DNA from 3 places in the Erwinia sp. V71 genome. Region 3 is predicted to be linked to each of the others. Evidence: predicted binding sites of a transcription regulator. Region 3 holds the regulator's gene; each other region holds the start of a gene.
The links. Region 3 encodes PurR, which represses purine synthesis genes. Its sites were predicted from a motif close to CANGCAAACGTTTGCNTG; they were not measured.

Region 1 (4,270 bases), on a different contig from region 3:
TCTTCGTTAAACAGAGCAGCCAGATGATCGCTGCCCAGCGCGGCGATATCCACGTCCACACCACAGTGACCGGTAAAGGCCATTTCCGCCAGCGTCACCAGCAGACCACCGTCGGAACGGTCGTGGTACGCCAGCAGTTTGTCATCCGCAACCAGCGTCTGAATGGCGTTAAAGAAGCCCGCCAGCTGCTGTGCATCGCGTACGTCAGCCGGCTTGTCGCCCAGCTGGCGATAAACCTGCGACAGCGCCGTCGCGCCCAGCGCATTGTGGCCGTTACCGAGGTCAATCAGCAGCAGCGCATTGTCCTGCTGCGCCTGCAATTGTGGCGTCACGGTGCGGCGCACATCTTCCACACGGGCAAACGCCGTAATCACCAGTGACAGCGGCGACGTCATTTCGCGTTGTTCACTGCCCTGCTGCCAGCGGGTTTTCATCGACATGGAGTCTTTACCCACCGGAATGGTGATACCCAGCGCCGGACACAGCTCTTCGCCCACTGCTTTCACCGCCGCGTACAGACCGGCGTCTTCACCAGGGTGACCTGCCGCCGCCATCCAGTTAGCGGAGAGTTTAATGCGTTTCAGTGAACCAATTTGTGTTGCTGCGATGTTGGTCAGCGCTTCGCCGACCGCCAGACGACCGGAAGCGGCGAAATCCAGCAGCGCCACTGGTGCACGTTCGCCCAGCGCCATCGCTTCACCGTGGTAGCTGTCGAGGCTGGCGGTGGTCACCGCACAGTTAGCGACCGGGATCTGCCATGGTCCCACCATCTGATCGCGCGCCACCATACCGGTCACGCTGCGGTCACCAATGGTAACGAGGAAGGTTTTTTCCGCCACAGTCGGCAGATGCAGTACACGCTGTACCGCATCAGCAACGGTAATCTCATCGCGCACCAGCGCTTCGCCCTGCGCCTGCAGGCTGGCGACATCGCGCGTCATTTTCGGCGTTTTGCCCAGCAGCACGTCGAGTGGCATATCAATAGGTTTATTGTCGAAATGACTGTCAGACAGCGTCAGATGCTGCTCTTCGGTCGCTTCGCCAATCACCGCATACGGTGCACGCTCACGCTGGCACAGGGTGTCGAACAGCGCCAGTTTCTCTGGTGCTACTGCCAGAACATAGCGTTCCTGCGATTCGTTACACCACACTTCCAGCGGACTCATGCCTGGCTCATCGCTGAGGATATCGCGCAGGTTAAAACGACCGCCACGGCCGCCATCGCTGACCAGCTCCGGCATGGCGTTAGACAGGCCACCAGCGCCAACGTCATGGATAAACAGAATCGGGTTGTCTTCACCCAGTTGCCAGCAGCGGTCAATCACTTCCTGGCAACGGCGTTCCATTTCCGGGTTATCGCGCTGTACTGAAGCGAAATCAAGATCGGCATCAGACTGGCCGGACGCCATTGAAGAAGCCGCACCACCGCCCAGACCGATATTCATCGCCGGGCCACCCAGCACAATCAGTTTGGCGCCAACGGTGATTTCGCCTTTCTGCACATGGTCTGCGCGAATGTTACCGATACCGCCCGCCAGCATAATCGGCTTGTGGTAGCCGCGCAGTTCAACGCCATTGTGGCTGTTCACGCGCTCTTCATAAGTACGGAAGTAGCCATTCAGCGCCGGACGGCCGAATTCGTTGTTGAACGCCGCGCCGCCCAGCGGGCCTTCGGTCATGATATCCAGCGCAGTAACGATACGCTCTGGTTTACCGAAATCCTCTTCCCACGGCTGTTCAAAGCCAGGAATACGCAGGTTAGAAACCGAGAAGCCCACCAGACCCGCTTTCGGCTTCGCGCCACGTCCGGTCGCACCTTCGTCACGGATTTCACCGCCAGAACCGGTCGCCGCACCCGGCCATGGTGAAATCGCCGTTGGGTGGTTATGGGTTTCCACCTTCATCAGAATATGCGCGTCTTCCTGGTGGTAGTCGTACACACCTTTTTCCGCATCGGCAAAGAAACGGCCAATAGTCGAACCTTCCATGACCGCGGCGTTATCTTTGTAAGCAGAGAGCACATGGTCCGGCGTCTGTTCGAAGGTGTTTTTGATCATTTTGAACAGCGACTTCGGCTGTTGCTGACCATCAATAATCCAGTCGGCGTTGAAAATCTTATGGCGACAGTGCTCAGAGTTTGCCTGGGCAAACATATACAGCTCGATGTCGTTCGGGTTGCGCCCCAGTTTTTCAAACGCCGCCAGCAGGTAATCAATTTCATCTTCCGCCAGCGCCAGGCCCAGTTTCTGGTTAGCCTGCTCCAGCGCGCTGCGTCCTGCACCCAGCACATCAACGCTGCTCAGCGGCTGCGGCTGGTGATGAGCAAACAGCTGCTGCACCTGCTCCAGTTCACTGAACACCGTCTCCATCATACGGTCATGCAGCAGGGCTGCCAGCTGCGTCCACTGTGCATCGCTCAGCTGCGGCGCCTGCACGTAAAACGCCAGACCGCGCTCCAGGCGCAGTACCTGTGGTAAATCGCAGTTATGCGCGATATCGGTCGCTTTAGAAGACCACGGAGAAATGGTGCCCGGACGGGGCGTAACCAGCAGCAGACGACCTTGCGGTGCATGCTCAGCGAGAGAGGGGCCGTATTTCAGCAGGCGCTGAAGGCGGGCTTTTTCGTCAGCGTTTAGCGGCGCGCTGACATCAGCAAAATGGACGTACTCGGCGTAAATATCACTCACTGGCAGGTGAGCGTCCTGAAAGCGGGTCAGCAGTTTGTTAACACGAAATGCCGACAGAGCGGGCGAACCACGCAGAATTTCCATCATTAAAGATCTCTCGTCTTCGAAGCGCCGGAGGACGCTTCTTTGGGCGCAACAGGGGAAAACGGGCGCTATTATAGAGAATCCTGCCTGCCAACGAAACCGTTTGCGCATAATTTCTGGAAGAGTTATTGCACACCGGAATTGGCTGAAAGTTGCACAAAAACTGCTGAATAAGTTGCGGCGCGACGCTTTGTTGAGCAAAATGCCCCTCGCTCTGGGATATCTACCAAAACTAATACTGCCGAAAGAGACAGAAGCCTGCGGGCAACCGAGAGATAACTATTTGAAACGCCTAAAAATTAATTATCTGCTGATCGGGCTGATCACAGTGCTGCTCGCGCTGGCACTGTGGCCCTCGATCCCCTGGTACGGGGGATCGGAAGATCGCATCGCACAGATAAAATCGCGGGGCGTGTTACGTATCAGCACCATAAACTCCCCGCTCACGTACTACACCATCAATGACGCACCAGCCGGTATGGACTACGAGCTGGCGAAGCGCTTCGCCGATTATCTGGGTGTCAAACTGGAAGTGACCGTGCGCCCAAACCTCAGCGACCTGTTTGATGATCTCGATGACGACAAGGCGGATATCCTTGCCGCCGGGCTGATTTATAACAGTGAACGACTGGCACGCTTCCGCACCGGCCCGACGTACTACTCTGTGTCACAGCAGCTGGTTTACCGCATCGGCAAAGCCCGGCCGAAGAGCCTCGGTAATTTGCAGGGCCGCCTGACAGTGGCCTCCGGTTCGGCTTATTTGTCGACGCTGCGTAATGCGAAGCAGAATCAGTATCCGGATCTCGACTGGGCGATCTCGACCGACCAGGCGCCAAAAGCGCTGCTGGAAGCGGTGGCGGATGGCAAACTGGAGTACACCGTTGGTGACTCAGTGACCATTGGCCTGCTGCAGCGCATCTATCCGCAGCTGGCGGTCGCCTTCGATATTACCGAGGAAGAACCGGTTACCTGGTATATTCCGCGTGAGGAAGATGACAGCCTCAACGCTGCGATGCTCGATTTCTTTAGTCAGATGAGTGAAGAAGGCAGCATGGCGCGACTGGAGGAGAAGTATCTCGGCCATGTCGGCACCTTTGACTACGTGGATACCCGCACCTTCCTGCGCGCCATCGACGAAACCCTGCCGGACATTCAGCCACTGTTTGAGCACTATGCCAGCGCTATCGACTGGCGTCTGCTGGCGGCAATCTCATATCAGGAGTCGCACTGGAATCCACAGGCCACCTCACCGACGGGCGTTCGCGGTCTGATGATGCTGACGCGCAACACTGCCGACAGTCTGGATGTTGATGACCGGCTTGACCCGGAACAGAGCATTCGCGGTGGCAGCGAATATTTACAGCGCATGATGGAAAAAGTGCCTGCCACGGTGCTGGAAGATGAGCGTATCTGGTTTGCGCTGGCGGCATACAATATGGGGTACGCCCATATGCTGGATGCGCGCAAGCTGACAGAGAAGCAGAAAGGCAATCCGGACA
Region 2 (4,270 bases), on a different contig from region 3:
CGCCATACGCAACGCCGTGTTGCCCGCGGCATCACGCGACACACCAATAATACGGCCCGGCATCGAGCGTTTGTGTTCGTCACGGGCGGCAAAGAAGGCCGCATGCGGACCACCGTAGCCCATCGGCACGCCGAAACGTTGCGCAGAGCCGAAGACGATATCCGCGCCCTGCTTGCCAGGTGCTTCCAGCAGAACCAGCGACATAAAGTCCGCCGCCACACTGACCACCACTTTACGCTGGTTTAATTCGGCAATCAGCGCCCGGTAATCATGCACTTCGCCAGTCGTTCCCACCTGCTGCAGCAACACGCCAAACACTTCCTGATGATCCAGCGCTTTTTCGGCACTATCCACCAGCACTTCAAAACCAAAGGTTTCTGCGCGGGTGCGCACCACGTCGAGTGTCTGCGGATGAATATCATCAGCAACAAAGAATTTATTGGCGTTTTTCAGCTTGCTGACGCGCTTTGCCATCGCCATCGCTTCCGCCGCCGCAGTGGCTTCGTCCAGCAACGATGCGGAGGCGATATCCAGACCGGTCAGATCCAGCGTCAGGGTCTGGAAATTCAGCAGCGCTTCGAGACGGCCCTGTGATACTTCCGGCTGATACGGCGTATACGCGGTGTACCAGCCCGGGTTTTCCAGCATATTGCGCAGGATAACCGGCGGGGTTAACACCGGGGTGTAACCCATGCCGATGTAGGATTTATACAGCTGGTTCTGGCTGGCAATGGCTTTCAGCTCCGCCAGCGCCTGATGCTCAGTCAGCGCGTCGCCAATCGCAGGCGGGCTGGGTAACTGAATGTCGGCAGGCACAATCGAGGTAATCAGTTCGTGCAGAGAGCTGGCACCAATGGCGTTCAGCATCGTTTGCTGCTGCTCCTGCGAAGGACCGATATGGCGCTCGATAAACGCACCGGTGTGTTCAAGCTGGCTGAGAGTCTGAGTCATTAGCGGTAAATCCTGCATCGGGCATTGAAATGGGATATTCCCTCCCCGCGGTGCGAAGGAGGGGCTGGGAGGGAGAACGAGTGACAGAAGATCGAAGTCATTGGCTCCCCCATCCCGACCTTCCTCCGCTAACGGAGGAAGGGGTATTCACGGTTACTCTTCGATTGACGCTTTATACGCATCGGCATCCAGCATCGAATCCAGTTCAGATTCGTCGCTGGCTTTGATTTTAAACAGCCAGCCGTCACCATAAGGTTCGCTGTTGACCAGCTCCGGTGAACCTTCCAGCTCTTCGTTAACCGCAATGATTTCACCGCTCAGTGGCGCATAAATATCAGATGCGGCCTTCACAGATTCAGCCACCGCACAATCATCGCCAGCGGCGAAGGTCGCACCAACTTCAGGCAGGTCAACAAACACCATGTCGCCCAGCAGCTCCTGTGCGTGCTCGGTGATCCCCACGGTGTAGCTGCCGTCGGCTTCTTTGCGCACCCACTCATGGCTGTCGCGGTATTTCAGTTCATTTGGCACATTGCTCATCGGCCACAGTCTCCAGAAAAATAAAGGGATTACAGCGCGACCGGCTTACCGGCACGCACAAAAACAGGTTTCGTTACCCGCACCGGCATTTCGCGGTTGCGGATTTGCACAATCGCATGGTCGCCGATGCCGTCCGGCACACGTGCCAGCGCAATGCTGTAGCCCAGCGTCGGAGAGAACGATCCGCTGGTGATCACGCCTTCATGGATATTGCCGGCGTCGTCGCTAAACCGGACCGGCAGCTCGTTGCGCAGTACGCCTTTTTCGGTCATCACCAGCCCGACCAGTTTTTCGCCGCCTTTCGCACGCTGAATTTCCAGCGCTTCACGGCCAATAAAGTCTCGATCTGCCGGTTCCCAGCTCACCGTCCAGCCCATATTGGCGGCCAGCGGAGAAATGGTTTCATCCATCTCCTGGCCATAGAGATTCATCCCTGCTTCCAGTCGCAGGGTGTCACGCGCGCCAAGGCCAGCCGGTTTCACACCCGCTGCCAGCAGCTGTTGCCAGAAATCCACCGCCTGCGTCGCTGGCAGGGCAATTTCGTAACCCGCTTCACCGGTATAACCGGTGGTGGCGATAAACAGTTCGCCCGCCTGCACGCCGAAGAACGGCTTCATGCCCGCAACCGCCTGGCGCTGCGCGTCATCCAGCAGACTCTGCGCTTTCTGCTGCGCATTCGGCCCCTGAACAGCGATTAACGCCAGATCGTCACGCTCCTGCAGTTCCACGCCATAAGGCGCAGCATGTTCGCTGATCCACGCCAGATCTTTTTCTCGGGTTGCAGAGTTGACCACCAGACGGAAGTACTCTTCGCTCATAAAGTAAACAATCAGATCGTCGATTACGCCACCTGATGCATTCAGCATGCCGGTGTACAGCGCTTTACCTGGCTGGGTGAGTTTGGCGACATCATTCGCCAGCAGATAGCGTAAAAATTCGCGGGTGCGTGCGCCGCGGAGATCGACAATGGTCATATGGGAAACATCAAACATACCAGCGTCAGTGCGCACCGCGTGATGTTCATCCAGCTGTGAACCGTAGTGCAGCGGCATCATCCAGCCATGAAAATCCACCATGCGGGCGCCGCAGGTTTGATGTTGTTCGAACAAAGGAGTCTGCTGAGTCATATCTGTCCTGTGCCTGAGCGAGAAGTTCGTCGATTCACGCGCGCATACGTACGGCAAATGGCGCAACGCAAACGTTACCTTTACCTGAAAGTTACCACTGAATGTGCGGATTAACCATAAGCTATACGAGGGCGAAATGCGGTTGCACAATGACGAGGCACGATCACTATTCAGAATTTTTCACTACAAAACCGCGCACCAGCACACATAACTGACAGATAAATGATAACCTGTCAGATTAATTATCAGCTAATGGTGAAGGCGAGATAAAAAATGACTTTGTAAAAACCGCATTCGCATGAAAAAAAATAATGCCAATTGACAGGTAAAATTAGAATATTTCAAATACGCACCAAAATGGGGCGCGGAGTGAAAATGGGGAATTTGGGAGGAATGCGTCGGCAGAAAAACCGTCTTACCGCCATCACCGACCAGATCCCCTCCCCCATAAAATGGGGAGGGCCAGGGAGAGGGGGCCAGCGATTCGGGAGTGGAGTCGTTTGCTCCCCCATCCCAACCTTCCCCCGCAAGCGGGGGAAGGGGCAAAACGGTGTCCCTGCCTCATCGCAGCAGGATTAAGAATCAGGCGTTTATTTCAGCCATTCAGGAAGGTCGTGCAGCCCCATCGCCTGTTTCAGCAGGCGCGGTTTGACGCCAGGCAACGCATCCGCCAGTTTCAGTCCGACATCACGCAGCAGTTTTTTCGCCGGATTGTCACCGGCAAACAGTTCACGGAACCCCTGCATACTCGCCAGCATCAGCGCAGCGCTGTGCTTTCTGCTGCGCTCGTAACGGCGCAGATAGAGATGCTGACCGATATCTTTCCCCTGCTGATGCAGACGCTTAATCTCGCCAATCAGCTCTGCGGCATCCATAAAACCGAGGTTAACGCCCTGCCCGGCCAGCGGGTGAATGGTATGCGCGGCATCGCCCACCAGTGCCAGACGGTGCGCAGCAAAACTGCGCGCATAGCGTCCCATCAGCGGGAAGCTCTGGCGTTCGCTTTCCACGCTGCACAATCCCATGCGCATATCAAACGCCACTGACAGCTGCTGGTTAAACAACGCTTCAGGCATCGACTGCAAACGGCTTGCCTCCTGCGGTGGCAACGACCAGACAATTGAGCATAAATGCGGGTCGCTGAGCGGCAGAAACGCCAGAATACCATCGCCATGAAACACCTGACGCGCCACGGCATCATGCGGCTGTTCGGTACGGATATTGGCCACCAGCGCGTGATGCTCGTAGTCCCAGAACGCCAGCGGGATATCGGCTTTATTACGCAGCCATGAATTCGCGCCATCCGCCGCTACCAGCAGACGTGCACTCATCATCGAGCCATCTTCCAGTGTGACAAACGCTTCGTTGTCGCCAAACGCCACCTGTTGCAGCTGAGCCGGGGCAATCAGTGTGATATCGCTGTGCTGGCTGGCCTTCTGCCACAGCGCCTGGTGGATCACCTGGTTTTCAATAATATGGCCGAGATGTGATAACCCCTGCTGTTCATCATCAAAGGCAATATTGCCGAAGCTGTCACGATCCCATACCTGCATCCCGTGATAAGGGCTGGCGCGCAGTGCGAGAATCGCTGACCAGACGCCGAGATGTTGCAGCAGGCGTTCACTGGCGGCGTTAATCGCCGAGACACGCAG
Region 3 (4,270 bases):
TAACCGCCCGCGGCAAGTACGATGGTGCTCAGCATAATCGCCGTGGTACTCAGCAGTGGCTGAGTAATCAAGGCAGAAACAGCCATACTGGCGACAAAGCACAGCCCCAGCTGCAGCATATTCTGCAGCGCAGCCGCTTTGCCGGTGGCATGAGGGAAGGGTAGCAGCGCATTAGCCACGACAATCGGGTAGATTGCACCATTGGCCATCGCCATGCCACAGAATGGGATCAGCAATGCCGTCAGTGTCGCCTGCGTTGAGAGCGCCACGGCAAACAGCGCGGCAACGCTGATGGCATAACCCAGCAGCAGCCACGGTAACAGCTGTTTACCGTCAACACGCTGCAGCAGAGTACGGCAGCCAAAACCGCCGATTAAAAAGGCGATGGTCTGTGGCAGATAGCTGAGACCAATATCTGCGGGCGACAGCCCCAGGTCGGCGAGAATAAACGGCGAACCGGTCAGCCAGGCGAAAAAGCTGGCGGAGCAGGCGGCATAGATCAGTACATTGCCGCTGTAACTGCGTGATTTCAGTAACTGCAGAAAACTCACTGATTCCGCCGTTGCGGTTTTATGGCCAGCAGCAGGCAAACGCAGCGTCGGGATCAGCAGTGCCAGTGCGATCAACAACAGCGCAATAAAGATCGACCGCCAGTGAAAATGCTCCAGTAACCATGCGCCCAGCAACGGCGCCAGCGCTGGCGAGAGCGCCACCAGTGGCATAATCGTGGCGAACACGCGGTTTGCCTGCGCACCACTGTAGCGATCCACCACCAGCGCCTGCCAGCTGACGGCCGCCGCACAAACGCCAACGGCCTGCACAAAACGCAGTACCAGCAGCAGCGTGGCGTCATGAACCGCCATCATCCCGGCACAGCCGAGAGCGAACAGCGCCAGGCCGATGATCAGCACCGGCTTACGGCCAATACGATCTGACAGCGGCCCCCAAATCAGTTGTGCACAGGCAAAACCGGCCAGAAACAGACTCAGACTGGCGCTGATCGCGCCGGGTTGCGTCGCGAGATCCTGTTGCATCGCGCCAAAGGCGGGCAGGTACATATCAGTGGCGAGAAAACCCAGCATGCTGAGCAAGGCCAGGTAGATCATAAATCCTTTTGATTTCATCGGGGAACAACTCTTCTTTTGCAGGTAAATATCACGCGCAGAGTGTAAGCGGGTGCATCCCGCGTTGTGAAACGCTAATATTTGCCCGTTGCGTGCAAAAAATTTGTGAGCAGAACATGTGGTCAGAACATTCTCTTGAAGTGGTTGATGCTGTCGCGCGTACCGGCAGTTTTAGTGCGGCGGCCAGCGAATTGCATCGTGTGCCGTCTGCGGTCAGTTATACCGTGCGTCAGCTGGAGCAGTGGCTGGCAGTGCCCTTATTTGAACGTCGTCACCGTGATGTGGTCCTGACGGAAGCGGGTAAGGTGTTTATTGAACAGGGGCGCATTGTTATCAAAAAAATGCTCGCCACCCGTCGCCAGTGTCAGCAGGTGGCAAATGGCTGGCGTGGTCAGTTAAGTATTGCAGTTGACGCCATCGTCAAACCGCAGCGTACCAATCAGCTGGTGCTGGATTTCTATCGCCATTTCCCCGATATGGAACTGCATATCTCCTGCGAGGTATTTAATGGTGTCTGGGATGCACTGGATGATGGTCGTGTGGATATGGCGATTGGCGCTACCCAGGCGAGCCCGGTCGGGGGACGCTTTGGTTTTCGCGATATGGGGGCGCTGAACTGGCGTTGTGTGGTTCAGGCGCAGCACCCGCTGGCACAGCTGTCCGGTGTGATTGATGATGACACCATTCGCCAGTGGCCGGCACTGGCGCTGGAAGATACCTCACGTAATCTGCCACGGCGCAATACTTGGACGCTGGATAACCAGCGGCGGCTGGTGGCACCGCACTGGCGCAGCGCGATGGAGTGCCTGCAGGCAGGACTTTGTGTCGGTATGGTGCCCGGGCATCTCGCTGCGCCGCTCATTGCACAGGGCAAACTGGCGGAGCTGACGCTGACGACGGCATTCCCCGACAGCCACTGCTGTGTCACCTGGGCGGAACAAAGTGCCTCACCGGCGCTGAGCTGGCTGCTGGAGTATCTTGGCAGTGCGGAAACGATGAATGAAGAGTGGCTGCGTGAAGAGCTGTCACCGGCCAGCATAGTGGCCGGTACAGGAGATTAACGGCGATAATCGACGAACGGACCATCGGCAACTGAACGGCGCTCAATCAGCGACGGATGTACCTCGATGGTCTGCGATTCTTCGCGTTTGCTGGTGATACGATCCAGCAACATATCAAACGCAGTTTGTCCCAGGCGCTCTTTCGGCTGGTGGATGGTGGTCAGCGCCGGAGTGAAGTAGCGCGCGTTGCGCACATTATCATAACCGATCACCGAAATATCCTGCGGCACGCGCAGTCCTAGCTCATCAGCCGCACAAATCGCGCCCATGGCCATAATATCGCCACCGCAGAATACCGCGGTAGGGCGCTGTTTCTGCGCCAGAATTTGCTGCATCGCGCGATAGCCGGATTCCGGTTCAAAGTCGCCCTGCACAATCCACTCTTCGCGCAGCGGAATATTGGCTTCACTCAGTGCTTTCAGGAAACCGGCGTGGCGGCCACCCCCGGTATTGCGCTCCTGCTGGCCGGGAATGGCGCCGATATCGCGATGGCCACGATCAATCAGATAACGGCCTGCCATATAACCGCCTTCGAAGGCATTATCCAGTACCGTATCGGTAAAATCGCCGCGCGACTCGCCCCAGTCCATCACCACCATCGGAATGTTACGGTTCTCTTCCAGCATCTGCAGCAGATCGTCCGGGTATTCCGAGCACATCACCAGCAGACCATCGACGCGTTTTTGCGCCATCATCGACAGATAGGCACGCTGCTTCTGCAGATCGTTATGCGCGTTGCCGAGGATCAGCGTATAGCCTTTGGCGAAGCAGCGGTTTTCCACGGCTTCAATAATTTCCGCAAAATAGGGCGCTTCACTGGAGGTCGCCAGCAAACCAATCGATTTGGTGTGGTTGACCTTCAGACTGCGCGCCACCGCGCTTGGCGAATAGTGCAGCTCTTTAATGGCGGCCCACACCGCTTCGCGCGTCTCTTCCGCGACAAAGCGGGTTTTATTGATGACATGAGAAACCGTGGTGGTGGAGACACCGGCGCGTTTCGCCACATCTTTAATTGTTGCCATGAAACTGGTACTCCCGGGTTTATGTTAACCCTTTGATTGAAATCAAGTTAAACGTTTGCGTTTTATGCTCGTATTAGGGTGGCGAGCAGTCAGTATGTTGCAGCTGAATGACGTCGGGAAGGAGACTGACGTCAGGAAACACGGCAAGGCACAGGCACACGCTGTTGCAGTTGTTGCGCAACGAAAAAAAGGAATTCTATCAAGGCTGTGAGCAGAACACGAGATTTTTACCCGCTACTGTGGGAAAATAGTTACAGGTATTATTTGTAGGGTCTTTTAAGGAGTCGTAGATGGATACTGATCTGAAGTTATCGCTGATGACCACTGTTGGCGTGCTGCTGATGATTATTGCGTTCAGTTTTGTAGCGGTATTGAACTGATTTTACAGCAATTTAGTCGTTAAAAATAAAACGCCCGATGCATGCATCAGGCGTTTTTTTGTTTGCGCAACAAGGTTAGCGGATGGTTTTCGGCGTCATCACACGGCGCGCGCCGACATAGTGGCGCTGCCAGTACTCTTCGCTCAGGGCGCTGATCTGAATATCTTTGCCGGTGCGCGGTGACTGGATAAATTTGCCGTTACCGAGGTACACGCCAACATGATCCGCTGCACCACGATTGTTGATGCGGAAGAACACCAGATCGCCTTTCTCCAGTGATTCACGCTTGATCTGCGCGGCATCACGCAGGTGGTACATTTCATTAGCCGTGCGGGGGATCTTAATTTTTACCAGATCTTTGTAGGCATACCACACCAGCCCGCTGCAGTCGAAGCCGGAACGCGGTGAGTTACCGCCCCATAAATAGGGCTTGCCGAGCTGGCCCATCAGTTTGTTCATCGCGGTTTCACGGGCTTTCTGGTAGCGCTCGCGGTGCGCTTTGCTCATTTTTAACGGGCCATTGTCCACACTGGCGGCATCATTCTCTTCTGCGCCTTTGCGTTTACGCTGCGGCGCATAACGTTTAACCAGCAGTTTTTTCTCTTCACCACTGTTTTTGGCTTTGCTGAGGGAGAGGGCGGCAACGCTGGTTTTCTTCTTCGTTTGCGTGGTCTGCGCGGGAG

Region 1: purL (phosphoribosylformylglycinamidine synthase) is a predicted target of PurR. The motif match lies at 2,864-2,881, and genes of this name have one in related genera.
Region 2: gcvT (glycine cleavage system aminomethyltransferase GcvT) is a predicted target of PurR. The motif match lies at 2,683-2,700, and genes of this name have one in related genera.

What each region holds. Positions count from the first base shown of each region.
Region 1 is NZ_CBFFRK010000121.1:5,978-10,247, forward strand. Features, by position in the region: gene purL (phosphoribosylformylglycinamidine synthase) at 1-2,774, opposite strand, end outside; gene mltF (membrane-bound lytic murein transglycosylase MltF) at 3,055-4,270, shown strand, end outside.
Region 2 is NZ_CBFFRK010000024.1:23,679-27,948, forward strand. Features, by position in the region: gene gcvP (aminomethyl-transferring glycine dehydrogenase) at 1-951, opposite strand, end outside; gene gcvH (glycine cleavage system protein GcvH) at 1,105-1,491, opposite strand; gene gcvT (glycine cleavage system aminomethyltransferase GcvT) at 1,521-2,618, opposite strand; gene ubiI (FAD-dependent 2-octaprenylphenol hydroxylase) at 3,209-4,270, opposite strand, start outside.
Region 3 is NZ_CBFFRK010000033.1:14,893-19,162, forward strand. Features, by position in the region: gene punC (purine nucleoside transporter PunC) at 1-1,124, opposite strand, end outside; gene punR (DNA-binding transcriptional activator PunR) at 1,241-2,185, shown strand; gene purR (HTH-type transcriptional repressor PurR) at 2,182-3,207, opposite strand; gene ACSZO1_RS09685 (YnhF family membrane protein) at 3,498-3,587, shown strand; gene ACSZO1_RS09690 (C40 family peptidase) at 3,663-4,270, opposite strand, start outside.